DNA from 2 places in the Actinomadura scrupuli genome. Region 1 is predicted to be linked to the other one. Evidence: riboswitches for the same ligand, from Rfam matches in the RefSeq annotation. Region 1 holds a riboswitch; the other holds the start of a gene.
The links. Region 1 has a riboswitch for thiamine pyrophosphate ahead of ACRYCC_RS26710 (purine-cytosine permease family protein). Riboswitches for the same ligand answer to the same signal wherever they lie in the genome.
Positions count from the first base shown of each region.

Region 2: linked by a shared signal. The riboswitch ahead of thiO (glycine oxidase ThiO) and the one ahead of ACRYCC_RS26710 (purine-cytosine permease family protein) in region 1 are both predicted to bind thiamine pyrophosphate.

Region 1 is NZ_JBPCCU010000006.1:211,031-219,840, reverse strand. Features, by position in the region: gene ACRYCC_RS26710 (purine-cytosine permease family protein) at 1-1,113, opposite strand, end outside; TPP riboswitch at 1,122-1,237, opposite strand; gene ACRYCC_RS26705 (rhodanese-like domain-containing protein) at 1,323-1,658, opposite strand; gene ACRYCC_RS26700 (SSI family serine proteinase inhibitor) at 1,729-2,199, shown strand; gene ACRYCC_RS26695 (Fpg/Nei family DNA glycosylase) at 2,220-3,080, opposite strand; gene ACRYCC_RS26690 (TenA family protein) at 3,328-3,936, opposite strand; gene ACRYCC_RS26685 (hypothetical protein) at 4,362-4,856, shown strand; tRNA gene ACRYCC_RS26680 (tRNA-Leu) at 5,134-5,216, opposite strand; gene ACRYCC_RS26675 (FHA domain-containing protein) at 5,328-6,089, shown strand; gene ACRYCC_RS26670 (FHA domain-containing protein FhaB/FipA) at 6,099-6,605, shown strand; gene ACRYCC_RS26665 (Stp1/IreP family PP2C-type Ser/Thr phosphatase) at 6,602-8,248, shown strand; gene ACRYCC_RS26660 (FtsW/RodA/SpoVE family cell cycle protein) at 8,245-8,810, shown strand, end outside.
Region 2 is NZ_JBPCCU010000007.1:154,660-163,469, reverse strand. Features, by position in the region: gene ACRYCC_RS29100 (sodium:solute symporter family transporter) at 1-1,314, shown strand, start outside; gene ACRYCC_RS29095 (deoxyribonuclease IV) at 1,746-2,597, opposite strand; gene pknB (Stk1 family PASTA domain-containing Ser/Thr kinase) at 2,653-4,578, opposite strand; gene ACRYCC_RS29085 (thiazole synthase) at 4,677-5,492, opposite strand; gene thiS (sulfur carrier protein ThiS) at 5,498-5,698, opposite strand; gene thiO (glycine oxidase ThiO) at 5,695-6,924, opposite strand; TPP riboswitch at 6,915-7,028, opposite strand; gene ACRYCC_RS29070 (NAD(P)/FAD-dependent oxidoreductase) at 7,135-8,349, shown strand; gene ACRYCC_RS29065 (Rv2175c family DNA-binding protein) at 8,408-8,782, shown strand.

The sequences.
Region 1 (8,810 bases):
GTTCCAGGCGCGGCCCCGGCCGAGCAGGAAGAAGTCGGCCACCAGGACGCCGAGCATCGGCACGAACACCGAGCCGATCAGGCCGAGGAAGCCGAAGTAGCTGTTCATGTCCTTGAGCAGCAGGGCCGCACCAGTGATCAGGGAGCCCAGGACGACGGTCAGGATCCGCCGGTCCCAGCGGGGGAAGAGGTTCTGGATCGACACCGCGGTGGAGTAGACGTTCGCGAACGACTGGTCCACCTCCCGGAGCACGAAGACGCCGAGGAACACCGCGCCCAGGGCCACGTGCAGGAAAGGGGTGTAGAGGTTGTCGGTGGTGGCCAGCGCGAGCGCGAACAGCCCCAGGACATAGGCCACGATCTGGGTGACCGAGTAGGCCACGCTGGCCGCCCCGAACGCCGCCTTGGCCGACCGGGAGTGCCGCGTGTAGTCCGCCGCGACGGGTACCCAGGAGATCGACACGGCCAGCGCCGCGTCGGCGCCGACCCAGAACCGGCTCCAGGAACCCTCGCCCAGGTCGGGCACGCCCTGACGGAGGAACTGGACGTAGAAGTAGCCCAGCGAGATCACGACCGCGACGGTGACGAACCGGCGCAGCAGCCGCACCGAGCCGAGCGGCCAGATCGTCAGCAGGGTGGTGAGCAGGCCCGCGGCGATCACGAACAGCCAGCGCGGGGCGTGCAGCCACGCGGGCCCCTCCGCGAACACCTCCTTGGCCGCCGCGGCGATGGTGATCAGCTCGAAGGTGCCCCAGCCGACCAGCTGGGCGATGTTGAGCACGGTGGGGAGATAGGACAGCCGGGTGCCGAACAGCCCGCGCAGCAGGACCATCGCGGGCGCGCCGGTGCGGGCGCCCGGTACGGCGGCCAGGCCGAGCATCAGCCCGCCGATCACCGTTCCGACGATCATCGCGGTGATGCCCGCCTCGATCGACAGGCCCGGCTTGCCGTCGGCACCGGGGGCCAGCACGGTGTACGCGCCGGTGAAGGCGAGCAGGCTGACCCCGAGGTTGGCCCAGAAGGCGCTCTGGTCCCAGAAGCTGAGCACTCTGGGCGGGGCCTCGTCGAGGGTGTACGGAACCTCGTTGGCCGACCGGCCTTGCACGATGCTCACGGATTCAGGCGCCACAGGGGCCACACTCCCTACGCCGGCATTACCCGGACAGGTTCGTGCGGTCGGCGGCGCCGTGAAGCCGCCCTCTCAGCCCGGCTAGGCCCGAGCTCCCGCGGTGATTCAGTTAGTAGACGGACGAATCGTACATGTATCGCCCGCCTTCCGGCATTCCGGTCAGGTCACACATCAGGCAACGCCTCAAGCCACGGTCAGGCCACGAAGGGCGTGGCGCCGGAGTCGGTGACCATCTGGCGGCCCGCCTCGGCCCAGCGCTTCATGCCGCCTTCCACGTTGCGGGCCTGCCAGCCGGCGTTGTTGAGCGCCACGGTCACCTGTGCGGACCGGGCGCCCGATCGGCAAATGACATAGACGTCCCGTTCGCGCGGGACCTCGGCCGCCCGGTCGCTCAGCTCGCCCATGGGAATGTGCACGGCGCCCGGGACGTGACCGGCGTCCCATTCCTCGGGTTGCCGCACGTCGAGCAGGTAGGCCTCGTCCGGCACCTCGGCCGCGTCGATAGCCGGAACGTCTTCCCCGAAAATCATCACGATCCCATGGAACCGCGCGGAACCCCGCCGCGTCGAATCCCCTATGAGGTATCGGACGCTCTTTTTCGTGCTGCCTGGTCTGATCATGGGCATCGCACTCACCGGTTGTGGATCGGAGAAGGCCGACGACCCGTCGGCCGGAGTCTCTTCGGGGGGTCCCGGCTGGGGCAACGGCGAGGTGACGCCCGGGCAGACCGCGCAGAGCCCGACCACGCTGAGCGTGGCGTACAAGCAGTCGGCGAAGGCGGCGGTGAAGACCTGGACGCTCACCTGTGACCCGGTGGGCGGGGACCATCCCAACGCCAAGCTCGCGTGTGCCGAGCTGGACAAGGCCGCGGCGGCCGGAAAGGACCCGTTCGCCCCCACGCCCAAGGGCCAGTCCTGCACGATGATCTACGGAGGCCCCGACACCTCCACGGTCACCGGTACCTGGCAGGGCAAGAAGATCGACGCGCGGTTCAGCCGCAAGGACGGCTGCCAGGTGACCCGCTGGACCGCCCTCGCGCCGCTGCTGGGCGAGCTGCCCCGCCCGCGCTGACCCCTTGTTCGACCAGCCGGTTATTTGAGCAGCCGGGACATCCGTCGGTCGGCCAGGGGTTTGCCACCGGTCTGGCAGGTGGGGCAGTACTGCAACGCCGAGTCGGCGAACGACACCTCCCGGACGGTGTCGCCACAGACCGGGCACTTCTGGCCGGCCTTTCCGTGCACCCGGAGGCCGGTCTTCTTCTCCGCCTTGAGCTCGCCGGCGGCCAGCCCCCGGGAGCGCTCGATCGCGTCCCGCAGCATCGTCACGATGGCCTCGTGCAGGGTCGCGACGTCATCGTCGGTCAGGGTGGCGGCGATCTTGAACGGGGACATCTTTGCCGCGTGCAAGACCTCGTCCGAGTAGGCGTTGCCGATCCCGGCGATCACCCGCTGGTCCCGCAGCAGTCCCTTGATCTGGGTACGGCGCCCGTCGACGATCTCGGCGAGCGCCTCAACCGTGAAGGCGTCCGCCAGCGGGTCCGGGCCCAGCGAGGCCACTCCCGGCACCTCCGCCGGATCCCGGACGACGTAGACCGCCAGCCCCTTCTTGGTGCCGGCCTCGGTCAGGTCGAAGCCGGCGCCGTTGTCCAGGTGGAGCCGCATGGCGATCGGGCCCTTGCCGCGTCTCAGCGGAGTGGTGGGCAGTTCGTCCTTCCAGCGCAACCAGCCGGCCCGGGCCAGGTGGGTCACCAGGTGCAGCCCGTCGAGGTCCAGATCGAGGAACTTGCCGTGCCGGCCGACCCCGGTGACGGTCAGGCCGCCCAGCGCGGTGATCGGCGGGTCATAGGTCTTGAGCGCGGAGATGGCGACGACGTCGATCTTCGCCACCGCGTGACCGACCGCGCGCTCCCGGAGATAACCGGCGAGCGCCTCGACCTCGGGGAGCTCAGGCATGTCTCCAGTATGCGGTCCCGGTTCGACCGAATCAGGTGATCCCGGGGGCCGCCCGCACCGGTCACAGCCTGTGATCCATCATCCACATGCCTGTGGACAGCTGTGGAAAACTCTGTGGAGAAGCCCCGGTGAGAGGGGATTTTCTCGTGATCCAGGGCTCATACCTGGACGTTTCTGGACACATCGAAGAGCGAAGAGTCCCACAGGCCTCACTCAAGGTGTGGATAACTTTCCGGTAGCGACTCGGTCAACGAGGTACGTCCCAGAAGGCGAGCTCGTGCCGCATACCTGTCCGGAACAGCTCCTCGGCGCGCTCGTCCCCGGGGCCGGCCTCGTCGAGCATCTGGGCACAGCGCCGGGTCAGCTCCGCGAACGCCGGGTCCGCGTAGGTCTCGACCCAGCGCCGGTAGCGGGGCTCCGCCGGAGGGCTTGCGGCCAGCTCGGCGCCCAGCGTGGAATAGCCCCACATACACGGATAGAGCGCCGCCAGGCCGTCCCCGTACGAGCTCGCCGCGTCCAGCAGGAAGCCCGTGTACGCCGCGCAGGCCGGCCCCTTGACCGCCCCCTCCAGATCGGCGCCGAAGCCGGCGGCGAGCTCCCGGTGCAGGGACAGCTCCTCGTGGAAGGTCGAATGCGCCAGGTCGACGAGATCGCCCAGGTGCGCCGCCGGGGCCTGCCAGGCCAGCCGGGCGAACACCCGCACGTAGTCCAGCAGGAACAGGTGATCCTGCTCCAGCCAGGACCGGAACACCCGCTCGTCCAGGTCCCCTCGCGCGATCCCCGTCACGGTCGGGTGCGCCAGCTGCTCCGCGACCAGCGGCCGCCCGATCTCCTCCAGCCGCCCGGAAAGACTCATGCGGGAGAGTCTGTCAGTCCCACCGCCGCGCACCGCCATCTGCCGCCATCCGCCGCCGCCCCGGCCTGCCGGAGGGCCGCTGAACGTCCTCTTCTGCCACTCCGGGGGCTGACCGGCGGAGCCTGCCGCATACGGGAAGGGCCTGGCTGGCCGGGCCGGATCCGAGCGCTCGGACAAAAGGTACGAACCCCACCTTCCCCGTTCCTCCTTCTCCACCGGCGGCTCCTCCTCGTCACCTTCCCCGGGCCGGAAGACGCGAGGAAGGCCAAGGGAAGGTCCCCTTCCTAGCCTCCTCACATCGTCCCGCACGGCCGCACCGTCCGCGGCACCGCCGCGGCCAGGGCGGGCGGCAGCGGAAGCCCACCTTGCCCGGCCGTCCGCCGAGCGATGGTGCCGACGTCCCGGAAGCCAAGGAGTGATGCCTCATGTCCAGTGCGATCCTGACGAAGATTCGCGGGCGATACCCGGTCCTGCTCGTGGCGGGGGCCGCGCTCGCCGGCATCGGCCTGGCGGCGGTCCCGGCGCGCGCGGAGCCGCCCGAGGTGATCGTCGCCAGCACGCTCATCTGGCGGACGATGACGATCGACAACCCGGTCATCTACCGGGTCGACCTTCCCGCCGGCCATTGGACGGTCGCCGCGACGGCCACCGGCCAGAACAACAAAGCCGAAGCCAATTCGTTCGGCTGCTGGCTGTCCCTCACCGGTAACTTCCCCTACCCCAGCCTCGAGGTCAGGACCACGATCGGCCCAAAGCCCGCATTCGAGACCGCGTCGGCGGTCACCGCGGGCACCGTGACGACCAAGGGGTCGGCCAACTGGGGGTGCTCGGCCTACAACTCCACCACCAGCATGTCGGTGTTCAACGTGTCCATCGTGGCCACCCGCGTCAACTCCATGACCCAGGTCGATCTCGGCTGAGTCCGCCGGAGCGCGACACAGGACGCCCCAAACCACTGGGGACCTGGACGCCCACAGGACACATCGACCCACCGGCGGCCTGAACCACGCCCCACCGCAAGGTCAACAGAACCCCACAAAACGGACCGCAGGGCCGGGTAGCACCATCCGCTACCTGGCCCTTCGTCGTCCACAGCCACAAGCGGCTGGCCCCTCCATAACGAAAGACCCCCTAGGCTTGAGGCCTGGGGGTCTGTTCCGTCACTCTATGGCTACCGGTTTCGTCGGTAGCCCCGAGTGGGCGAGGAGGGATTTGAACCCTCACGTCCTTTCGGACACACGGACCTGAACCGTGCGCGTCTGCCGTTCCGCCACCCGCCCCGGGTGCTCGAAAAGGCTAGCACGGGTGATGGGGGTGGTCGGAACGCGCGATTGCTCTCCGCGAACCTTCACCCGGATACGATCGTCTAGAGGTGGGGAAGGGAGGTGCCCGTGGGTGTCCTACAGCGCTTCGAGCGTCGGCTCGAGGGCATGGTTGAGGGTGCCTTCGCTCGGGCCTTCAAGTCGGAGCTGCAGCCGGTCGAGGTTGCCAGCGCCGTACAGCGGGAGATGGACGAGCGAGCGGCGATCGTGGCACAGGGCCGCACGTTGGTCCCGAACGACTTCGTCGTCGAGATCTCCCAGGCGGACGGCCAGCGACTGCAGGTGTACGCGGACAGCCTGAGCCAGGAGCTGGCCAACCTCGCCCGGGAGTACGCCAAGGAGCAGGGATATTCCTTCGTCGGCCCGGTGCGGGTGCGGTTCGAGAACACCGGCGATCTGGGTCAGGGGATGTTCCGGATCCGTTCCGGCGTCATCCGCGGTTCCACGGTCGAGGGTGGGGAGATCAGGCAGCCGCACAGCGACTACGCGCCGCCGGCCGCCCGGCAGCAGGGGGCCTTCGGGGGGAGGCCGCGGCTGCTGGTGACGACCGCGGTGGACGGTGGCGAGAACGTGCAGCGGTCCTACGACATCACCACCCCGGTGACGCTGCTGGGCAGGGGCACGGACTGTGATCTGCGCCTGGTGGACGCCGGGGTCTCCCGGCACCACGCCGAGATCCGGATAGAGGGTCCCGAAATCGTTCTCGTGGATCTAGGGTCTACCAACGGCTCTTTCGTGAACGGACAGCCGATTCGACGCGTCACACTTGTCGACGGCTCCCAGGTAACAATGGGCCGTACAACTCTGGTGTTCCGCCGCGACAGGGAGTAACCCCCCTCCATGAGCCCGATAACCCTGACGCTGGTCAAGGTCGCGTTTCTCGCGGTCCTGTGGCTGTTCGTCATCGCCGCCGTAGGCGTGATGCGCGCCGACCTGTTCGGGTCCAAGGCGGCGACCAAGGCCGCTCGCCCCCGAACGGCCAAACCCGCGAAGCAGCCCAAGCCGAGACCTCAGGCGGCCTCGTCGGCCCAGCCGGCCGCCCGCGCCGGACGCGGCGGGCCCGGCCGGCTCGTCGTGACGGAGGGCCCCAGAGCAGGCGTGACCATCGACCTCGGTCAAGTCCCCATTACCATTGGCCGCGCCAATGACGCCACCCTGGTGGTGATCGACGACTACGCTTCGAGCCGGCACGCCCGAATCTTCGAGCAGGGCGGTCAGTGGATCGTGGAAGATCTCGGCTCAACGAACGGCACCTACCTCGGACGCACGAAGGTGACTCAGCCCATGCCGATCCAACCCGGTGTCCCCATCCGTATCGGCAAAACCGTCATTGAGCTGCGCAAATGACTATAGGAATCCGCTACGCCGCGCGCTCCGACGTCGGCATGCTGCGCGAGGGCAACGAGGACTCGGCCTATGCGGGCGCGCGTCTGCTGGTGGTGGCCGACGGCATGGGAGGGCACGTAGGCGGCGAGATCGCCAGTGCCGCCGCCGTCGAGACCCTGCGCAAGCTGGACACCGAGGTGCCCGCGCAGGAGCTGCTGGCCGCCCTGGAGCGCGCCGTCAAAGAGGCCAACGACAAGCTGCACAACATCGTCGAGGGCGAACCCTCCCTGCAGGGCATGGGGACGACGCTCACCGCGATGCTGTGGTCGGGCTCCCATGTCGCCCTGGTGCACATCGGCGACTCGCGTGCCTATCTCCTGCGCAACGGCGAGCTCTTCCAGATCACCCACGACCACACCCTGGTGCAGTCGCTGGTGGACGAGGGCCGGATCACCCTGGACGAGGCCGCCTCCCATCCGCAGCGCTCGCTGCTGCTGCGCGCCCTCGACGGGCGCGGCGAGGTCGATCCCGACCTGGCGCTGCGCGAGGCCCACGTGGGCGACCGTTATCTGCTCTGTTCCGACGGCCTGTCGGGGGTGGTGAGCGCGGAGACCATCCACCAGGTGCTCTCCACGCAGTCCGAGCCCATCGGGGCCATCAAGCAGCTGATCGATCTGGCCAACCGGGGCGGCGGTCCCGACAACATCACCTGTGTCGTCGCCGATGTGATCGACCTCAACCAGCAGCAGCCCCCGGCGGCACGGCCGATGCTGGCGGGCGCCGCGGCGAACGCGGCCGGGCCCGGATCCGCCCCGGTGCGGGCCGGCAACACGCCCGCCCAGCGCGCCGCGGAGCTGCACGACACCCTGCCGCAGCCCGCCGTCGGCATCGACGGCATGCCGCCCCCCGCCCCCGGACCCGGCGCGGCACCGATGCACGCCGCCGGCTCGCCGCTGTCGGCCCCCATGCCCAGCGTGCCGCCCGCCGGACCTCCACCGGCACAGGCGATGTCCGGCCCGCCCTCCGGCGGTCAGGCCGAACGCGGCCGTGGCCGGGGCCTGACCTGGCTGATCGCCGTGGTCGGGGTGTTCATCCTGCTGATCGGCGTCGGCGCGTTCTTCGGCAACCAGTACCTCAGCAGCGGCTACTACGTCGGCGTGGGCAACTCCGCCGCCACGGGCAAGAACGTCATCGTGGTCGTCTACACCGGCAAGCCCGATGTCGACGTGTTCGGCAAGAAGTTCACCGCGAAGGCACCGCAGAGCAAGCAGACCAAGACGCCGATCCTGGTGGACGACCTGGACTTCCCGCAGCAGATGGCAGTCAAGGGCAACCTCGTCGTCAACGGCCGCCTGGAGACCACGCTCCAGAAGGTGGAGGCCTCGGTCTGCTGGTACCTCATCCACCCGGGCGGAAAGAACAACTCCGAGGTGGTGATCACCAAGGACCCCACCCAGACCGAGCACAACCTGAAGTGCCCGAACATCGCCAACGCCGCTCCGCCCAAGTTCGACCGGCTGCCGGAGCCCGAGAAGGCCGAGGTCGGCAAGGGCATCCGGAAGGCCAAGACCGACGCCACCAGCAAGATCGCCAGCCTGATCGCCGCGGCCAACAAGAACTGCGCCGAGAACCGTGACATCCCCGCCTGCAAGGGAGGGACATGAGTGCTCTGAGCAACCCGCTGCCGGCCGGTCCGCGACGGGGTGCCTCGCTGGCGCTGCTCGTCTTCTCGCTGATCGTCACCATCTCGGCCTTCGCCCAGGTCGGGCTGAGCCGTGACGGCACCCTGCCCAGGGGCATGTTCGGGTACGGCATCGCGATCGTCGTGCTGGCCGGGGCCGCCTTCTACGTGGTGGCCCGCTGGGCGCCGTACTCCGACCCGCTGCTGCTGCCGCTGGCGATGTTCCTCAACGGCATCGGCCTGGCGATGATCTATCGCATCGACCAGAAGACCGCCCCCGACTACAAGGCGGTCGAGGCCGCCTACAAGGCCTCCCACCCCGGCCAGCGGTACGTCCCGTTCGGCGCCGGGTCCAGCGCCAACACCCAGCTGCTGTGGACCGTGCTGGGGATCGCACTGTTCATCGGGGCGGTGCTGCTGCTCCGCGAGATCAAGATCCTGCAGCGCTACCACTACACGCTCGGCGCGCTGGGCCTGATCTTCCTGGTCGCCCCGCTGTTCTTCCCCGCCATCAACGGTTCGAAGGTCTGGATCACGGTCGGGTC
Region 2 (8,810 bases), on a different contig from region 1:
CTGCCTCAGCTGGAGAGCGCCGGGATCGCGCTGCGGGTGCTCGCAGGCCCTCCTGCGTGGGTGGGCCGGACGGCCGTCATCGTCGTCGCCCTGTCCATCGTGCTCGCCGGCGGCATGCGCGGCCTCACCGCCGGCCGGGCCTTCCGGTGCTGGTTCAGGCTCGTCGCGATGGCCGTCCCCGTGGTCGCGCTGCTCGCGCTCTGGCACCTCGGCCTCACCGCCGGCCAGGGCCGGCCGCAGCCGCCCCGCTTCGCGCAGGAGACGACCGTCGCCATCGATCTCGACGTGGCGATCCGGGTGCTCGCCGGCACCGGGATCGAGATCGCCGGGGTGCTGGACGGGCGGCGCCACGACGGGGCGCGCGTCGTGCTGGAACCCGGCACGCACGTGCTGGAGGAGGGAGCCCGGCTGGTCTTCCCCGCCGGTGCCCGGGTGCCGCGCCCGGCCCCGGCGCCGGAGCCGGGCGGTGACGTCTGGGCGGCGCCGTTCGGCCGGGGCGACCACCCGCTGTTCACCACCTACTCCGTGGTCCTCAGCGTGCTGCTGGGGACCATGGGGCTGCCGCACGCCGTCGGGTGCTTCTCCGCCCACGCGTGCGGGCGGGCGGCGCGCCGCACCGCCGCCCTGGTCCCGGCGCTGCTCGGGCTGTTCTGCGTCCTTCCCGCGCTGTACGGCGCCCTGGGCCGGCTCTACACCCCCGGCCTGCTCATGACCGGCGACGGGGACGCGACCGTCCTCATGCTGCCGCACCGGCTGGCCCCCGGGCCGGCCGGCTCGTTCCTGACCGGGCTGGTCGCCGCGGCGGCCTTCGCTGCCTTCGCCGCCGCCTCCTGCTGCGCGGTGGTGGCCATCGCCGGCACCGTCTCCCACTGCGGGCCGCGCGGCGGGGCGGGCGCGTTCCGGCTCGGCGCGGTCGTCGCCGTCGCCGTGCCGCTCGCGCTGGTGGCATGGGTCCGGCCGCTCGGCCCGGCCGGGCTGGTCACGCTCGGCTGTACGGTCTCGGCGTGCTCGTTGTGCCCGCTGCTGGTCCTGGGCCTCTGGTGGCGGCGGCTGACCCCGGTGGGGGCGGTGGCGGGTCTCGCCGCGGGCTGCTCGCTGGCCGTCCTGGCAGCCCTGACGCACCTCGCCGGCGCCGTGCGGGGCGGCTGGCCCGGGGCGGTGCTCGCACAGCCCACCGTCGCCATCGTCCCGGTCACGTTCGCGGTGATGGTGGGGGTCTCGCTGCTGACCCCGCTCCGGGTGCCGCCCGGCGTGGATCGTGCGATGGCCAGGCTCCATCTGCCCGAGGGACTGACCACCGACCGCGCCCGATGAGCCGTCGGGACCGTTCGTCGCCGTAGACCGACCGTTCGTCGTACGACTACTGAGCGTATGACGCTGGCTACGCACCGTTCATCGAGGGCGCGGTTTCCCACCACCCCCATCAGCGGTAAGACGCATAGTGTTCGTCCTGAGCACCGAACTTCAAGACGACACAGGAGATCCGGAGCGCCGGAGCGGTCGTACCACGTTGATGGGCGGGGATTCCCGAACGTACGACGTGGGACCGCACCGGAGGCCGGATCAGAGCCGACAGGCCCCGTACCGGGGGGGTGGGGCCTGACGGCGGTGGGCTCGGGTGCTGCTGAACAGTCGGGGGGTTGTTCGGCAGCGCCCGGGCCCTTTTTCACGGGTCCGGGCAGCCTGCCCGGCCCCGAGGCCAGTGCCCGCCGCGTCGCCCGGAGGCGGCCCGGAGGCGGCCCGGCTCAGCCGTCCCGCAGCCTCTTGAGCGTGTCGATGTCCCGCCGGTGCGGCTCGGCCGACTTGCCCGGGGTCTCGATCAGGAACGGGACCCCCGCCACGGCCGGATGCCGGAAGAGCTCGGCGAACGGGGCCTCACCGATCAGGCCGGCGCCGATGTTCTCGTGCCGGTCCCGGGCGGAACCGCACGGGTCCTTGGAGTCGTTGGCGTGGATCACCTTCAGCCGCCCCGCCCCCACGGTGGCCACGAGCGCGTCGATGGTCTCCTTGACCCCGGCCGCCGCGGTGAGGTCGTGTCCCGCGGCGAAGGCGTGGCAGGTGTCCAGGCACACGCCGAGCCGGGGATGCCGCTCCAGCGCGTCGAAGTAGGGGCCCAGCTGCTGCACGGTCGCGCACAGCATGGCGCCCTGCCCCGCCATCGGCTCGAGCAGCAGATCCGGCCCGTCCTCGGGGATCTCCTCCAGCAGCGGCAGCAGGTGCTCGTGGATCTGTCGCATCGCCTGGTCGTAGGACTGGCTGACCGCGGAGCCGGTGTGCACGACCACGCCGCGGGCGCCGATGTCGGCGGCCCGGCTCAGCGCGTGCCGGACGGAGTCCACCGACCTCTTCAGCGTCTCCTCGGTGGGAGAGCCGAAGTTGATCAGGTAGGACGCGTGCACGTAGGTGGGCAGGCCGCTGTCGCGCAGCCGGGCGTCCTCGGCGGCCTTGCCCGCGGCCAGAGCCCAGCCGCGCGGGTTGGAGACGAAGACCTGGATGGCCTCCGCACCGATCTCGGCGGCGTATTTCAGCCCTCCGGTGGCGAGGCCGCCGGCGACGAAGACGTGCCCGCCGATGGGGCTCTTGGGAGTCGGCGTCATAGGCCTACCAGCCTACTCACCCGGGCGGGCGGCCCGGCCCGTGACGGCCGGCCCCTCAGGGACCCCGGAAGATGCGGATGGTCGAGCCGCGCGCGGCCTGGCCGCCGTTGGGGATCTGGAGCTTGATGATGTCCCCGCCGAACCCGCCGACGTTCACCTGGAACCCCGCTTCGCGCAGGGTTTTGCGCGCGTCGTGCACGTTCTGGCCGACGACGTTGGGCACCGGGATCTGCTCCTGGCCCTGGCCGCCGCCGTTGTCGCAGCCGACCTTGATGCCGAACTGGTCGAAGAAGCACTTCGGCTTGTTCACGGTGACGGTGACGGTGTCGCCGTTGCTGACGCCGGTGCCGGCCGGCGGGCTCTGGGTGACCACCACGTTGGGCGGCTCGCCGTCCTGCTCCTGGAAGCTGGCGTTCAGCCCGGCCTGCTGGAGCAGCTGCGCGGCCTCCTCGCGGGACTTGCCCGCGAGGTCGGGCACCGTGATGCCGTCGCTGACCACGACCGTGACGGACTCACCCGGCTGCACCATCTCCCCGGCGCGCGGATCGGTGCGGACGACCTGGTCGCGGGGCACGGTCTTGGAGGACTCCCGTTTGACGGTGTCGGCGTTGAAGCCCTTCGCCGACAGCGCGCTCTGGGCCTCCGACAGGGACTTGCCCGCGACGCTGGGCACCGGGACGGGCGGCTTGCCCTTGGAGGGGATCAGGGTGACGAGCGCGGACTTGGTGAGCCGGGTGCCGGGGACCGGGTCGGTGGCGGCCACCATGCCCTTGAGCACCTTCTGGTCGTACCTGGCCTTGCCCTGGGCGACGCGGTAGCCCTTCGCCTCGAGCTGGGCCTTGGCGTCCTTGACCGAGACGCCGATGATGTCGGCCGGGACGGTCTCGTACTGGCCCGCGGTCTGGTACCACACCGCCCAGCCGAGCACCAGGGCGGCGATGAGGCCCAGCGCGATGAGCACGAACCGGCCGGTCACGAAGGAGATCACGCGGTCCGCGAGCGGGGCGGCGGGCTCCGCCGGCGCGCCGGGCCGCACCAGGCCGGGCGGCAGGACCGAGGTGTGCGAGCCGCCGCCCTGCATGGTCGGCTGCTGGAAGGAGGCCGTGACATTGGCCATCTGGTGGTCGATGTCACGGGGGAGCGCCCGGTCGGTCTCGGCGACGGCGGCCAGGAAGTGGTTGGCGTCGGCGGGCCGGCGGGCCGGGTCGTGGCTGGTGGAGGTGGCGACCAGCGCGTCGAGCTGCGGCGGGATGCCCGGCAGCACGCTGGAGGGCAGCGGCACGACCTCGTTGACGTGCTTGTAGGCCACCGCGAGCGGGCTGTCGGCCTGGTGCGGCTGGTAGCCGGTCAGCAGCTCGAACAGCATGATCCCGGCGGCGTAGACGTCGGAGCGGGAGTCGGCGTGGCCGGACAGCACCTGCTCCGGCGCCATGTAGCCGACCGTGCCGATGATCATGCCGGTCTTGGTCTGCTTGCTCGCCGTCTCGGCCCGCGCCAGCCCGAAGTCGGCCACCTTGACCTGGCCGTCATCGGTCAGCAGGACGTTCTCGGGCTTGACGTCGCGGTGCACGAGCCCGGCCCGGTGGGCGGCGCCCAGCGCGGCCAGCACCGGCTGCATCAGGCTCAGTGCCTGCCGGGGGCCCAGCCGGCTCTGCTCGGTGAGCAGGTCGCGCAGCGTGCGGCCGGGGACGTACTCCATCGCCAGGAAGACGTAGTGGCCGTCGGTGCCCTGGTCGTAGACGGCCACGACGTTGGGGTGCGACAGCGCCGCCGCGGACTTGGCCTCGACGATGAAACGCCGGACGAACTCGTCGTCCTGCGCGAGGTTGGCGTGCATCACCTTGAGCGCGATGGCGCGACCGAGTTTGATGTCACGGGCCACGTAGACGGTGGCCATCCCGCCGCGGGCGATCCGGGACTCAATGCGGTAGCGCCCGTCGAGCACCTGCCCGACGAGTGGATCTGCAACCGTCGTGTCCATCGGTGTGAGTGTACGGGCGATTCGCCCTTGCTCCCATCAGTCCGGGGTATGAGCATGGGCCGATTCTGGCGCGCGTGTCACAGACGCGGCCCGGAAGGCTATCCGGCCAGGCCCTCCCAGGGCGAGGAGGCCTGGGCGTGGCGGCGCCGGGGGATGCGGCCGGCCAGCCGGGCCAGCCGGCCCGCCTCGACCGCGTGCCGCATGGCCGCGGCCATCGTCGCGGGGGACTGCGCCCGGGTCACCGCGGTGGCCAGCAGGACGGCGTCGCAGCCCAGCTCCATGGCGAGGGCGGCGTCGCTGGCGGTGCCGATGCCCGCGTCCAGCACGACCGGGACCCCCGCCCGCTCCACGATCAGCTCGATGTTGTGCGGGTTGCGGATGCCCAGGCCCGACCCGATGGGGGAGCCCAGCGGCATCACCGCGGCGCAGCCCGCCTGCTCCAGCCGGCGGGCCAGCACCGGGTCGTCGTTGGTGTAGGGCAGCACGACGAACCCGTCGCCGACCAGCTGCTCGGCGGCGTCGAGCAGCTCGATCGGGTCCGGCAGGAGGGTGTGCTCGTCGGCGATGACCTCGAGCTTCACCCAGTTGGTGCCCAGGGCCTCGCGGGCCAGCTTGGCGGTCAGCACCGCCTCACCGGCGGTGAAGCAGCCGGCGGTGTTCGGCAGCACCCGGATGTCGCACTCCCGCAGGACGTCGAGCACCGAGCCGCGCGCCGCCGGATCCACCCGGCGCATCGCGACGGTGGTCAGCCGGGTACCGGAGGCGGTCAGCGCCTCCCGCAGCGCCCGCATGCTGGGCGCCCCGCCGGTGCCCATGATCAGCCGTGAGCCGAGGGACTCGCCCGCGATCACGAGCTCGTCCGTGCCCGCCGGCCGGTCCGCTCCCGCGGGGCCCTCGTTCCTGCCCGGATCCACCCTGCTCACCCTCCCTGTACGGCGGTCAGTACCTCGAGCCGGTCCGCGTCCCGTACGGGCGTCGAAGGCCACTCGGCGCGGCGGACGACCTCGTCGTTGAGCGCGACCGCCACGCCCGCGGTGGCCGGCGTCACCGCCGCGACCACGCTGGCCACGGTCGCGTCGTCCGGGACCTCGCGCGGCTCGCCGTTGACGATCAGCTTCATGCTCTCATCTCCTCGCCGGGCCGCTGGCCGGGCTGATCACCGGGCCGATCGCCGGGCTGATTTCCGGGCCCGCCGCCGGGCCCGGCCGGGGCGAACCGGTCCGGGGTGAACGGCCGGGCGATGGCCGGCAGCGCGCCGCCGGCGAGCACCTCGGCCATCACCTCACCGGTCACCGGCGCCAGCAGCACCCCGCTGCGGAAGTGCCCGGCGGCCAGGAACAGCCCGGGCAGCGCGGCCGGGCCGAGGACCGGGGCGTTGTCCGGCGACCCCGGGCGCAGGCCCGCGTTCACCTCGACGAACTCCAGCTCGGTGATGCCGGGCACCAGCTCGCGGGCGTCGCGCAGCAGCTCCCAGACGCCGCCCGCCGTGATGGTGGTGTCGTAGCCGAGCTCCTCCTGGGTCGCCCCCACCACGATCTCGCCGTCCGCACGCGGCACCAGGTAGATCGAGGAGCCGCGCACCAGCCCCCGGGTCGGGCGGCTCAGCGCGGGAGTGCCCGCCGGTCCGGCCCGCAGCCGCAGCACCTGCCCCTTCACCGGCCGGATCGGCGGCACGACGCCCGGCGGGAGGCCGGCCAGGTCGCCGATCCACGGGCCGGCCGCCAGCACCACCCGGCCGGCCCGGATCTCGCCGCCGCCCGCCAGCCGTACCCCCACCGCGGTGTCCCGCTCCACGATCACGCCGGTGGCGGCCAGCCGTACGAGCTCGCCGCCGGCCCGGCCGACCGCGGTCAGCAGCGCGGCGGTGAGCCGCCGGGGGTCGATCGCGCCGTCGCCGGGGGCCAGCAGCCCGCCCCGCACCGAGGGGGCCAGCATCGGCTCCAGCCGGCGGCATTCCCGGCCGGTCAGGGCCTCGGCGTGCACCCCGAGCTTCTCCTGGAAGCGCCGCAGGTCGTCGAGGTAGCCGAGATCGTCGCCGTCGAAGGCGACCTGGAGGAGCCCGTCGGCCCGGTGCCCCGTCCGCTGCCCGGTGAGCTCCTCCAGCTCGGCCACGAAGGACGGGTAGCGGTCCCGGGAGGCGAGACCGAGGCGCAGCAGCGGCTCCTCTCCGTAGGTGAGCTCGCTGACCGGGGTGAGCATCCCCGCGGCCACGTGCGACGCCCTGCTCGCCGGGGCCGGGTCGACCAGCGTGACCGTCAGGCCGCGCTGGGCCGCCCGCCAGGCGGTCACCAGCCCGATGACCCCCGCCCCGATGATCACCACGTCCCGCGGCGCTGGATCGGACACCTCTGGCTCCCTTCGCCGGCATGATCCGGATCAGGTCGTAGCGGTCGGCGGCCCCATCAGCCGCCCTCTCAGCCCGGTCGTACCGGACTCCCGCGCTCGTCCCCCCTAGCGTATGTCCCGGCGGGGCACCCGGCACCGCCGGACCATACGGCCACGTGTCTGGACACCCGTCTACAGCGGCCCGGAGGCCCCGTACTAGGGTGTGCCGTCATGGATGCGGTTGCGGGCGGGCCCTCGTCGCCGGGCTCCGTGGTGGTCGCCGGCGCCGGGCTGGCGGGTGTGCGGACCGCCGAGGCGCTGCGGGCCAGGGGATACCAGGGCGCCATCACCCTCGTCGGGGCCGAACGGCACCGGCCCTACGACCGGCCGCCGCTGTCGAAGGCGGTCCTCCTGGGGGACACCGACGACACGACCGTCGACACCGACTGGGACGCGCTGCGCTGCGAGCTCCTGCTCGGGCACACGGTCACGGGACTGCGCCTGGCCCCGGACACCGGCGGGACGCTGGAGTCGTCGGCGGGGGAACTGCCCTTCGACGGGCTGGTCATCGCCACCGGCTCGACGCCCGTACGGCTGCCCGGGGACGGCCCCCAGCACGTCATCCGCACGATCGACGACGCCCGGGCGCTGCGGGCCGGGCTGACCGAGGGCGCCCGCATCGTCATCGTCGGCGCGGGCTGGATCGGGGCCGAGGTGGCCACGGCGGCCGCCCGGCTGGGCTGCCGGGTCACCGTCGTGGAGGCCGCCGACGCGCCGCTGGCCAACGCCGTCGGCTCCGAGATCGGCGCGCTGACCGTGCCGTGGTACGCCGCGGCGGGGATCGAGCTGCGCTGCGGGGTCAAGGTCGCCTCGGTCGAACCGAACGGCCTGGCGCTGGCCGGCGGCGGCTGGATCGACGCCCACGAGATCGTGGTGGGGGTCGGCGTCCGCCCGGAGACCGCCTGGCTGGCGGGCTCGGGGCTGGAACTGGCGGGCGGGGTGGTGGTGGACGCCTCCCTGCGCACCAGGCGGCCCGAGATCGTCGCGGTCGGCGACTGCGCCGCGTGGTGGTCGAACCGGTACGGCCGGCGACTGCGGGTCGAGCACTGGGACAACGCGCTCAACGCCCCCGAGGTGGCCGCCGCCTCGCTCCTGGGCGAGGACGCCTGCTACGACGCCGTCCCGTACTTCTGGTCCGAGCAGTTCGGCCGCATGATGCAGTTCGCGGGCCACCCGGGGCCGGGCCGGCCGGTCTTCCGGGGCGATCCCACCGAGCCCGCCTGGGCGGCGTGCTGGCTGACCGGTGACCGGCTGGACGCGATCCTGACCGTCGACCGGCCCCGCGACCTGGTGCAGGCCCGCCGGCTCATGGCGAGCGGAACCCCCGTCGACCCCGAGTTGATCATGGATCCGGGGGTCGCCGTCCGCAATTCCGCACGCATGTGAGATGGTTCAGGCGGTTTGAGCACTTGCCAGAGGTGGTACCAAGGTGTCCGTGACACAGATGAACACCGCTGTTGATAGCGCGACCGGAAAGAGCGCCGAGGACCTGGTGGGAGAGTGGCTCTCCCTCTCGGAGGCGGCTGTCGCTCTCGGGCTCAACCAGAACAAGGCCAAGCAGCTGATCCGTGACCACAAGCTCCTCGGCGTCCCGCACGAGGGCGGCTACCGGATCCCCGCGATCTTCGTCCAGGACGGGCAGGTCGTCAAAGGGCTGAGCGGGACGCTCACGCTGCTGGCCGACGCGGGCTTCAGCGAGATCGAGGCGCTGCGCTGGCTGTTCACCGACGACGACACCCTGCCGGGGACCCCCGCGCAGGCACTGGCCGAGAACCGGGGCACCGAGATCCGCAGACGGGCTCAGGCCCTGGCGTTCTAGGCCCCGCCCCGGGGCCCCTCCCGGGGCC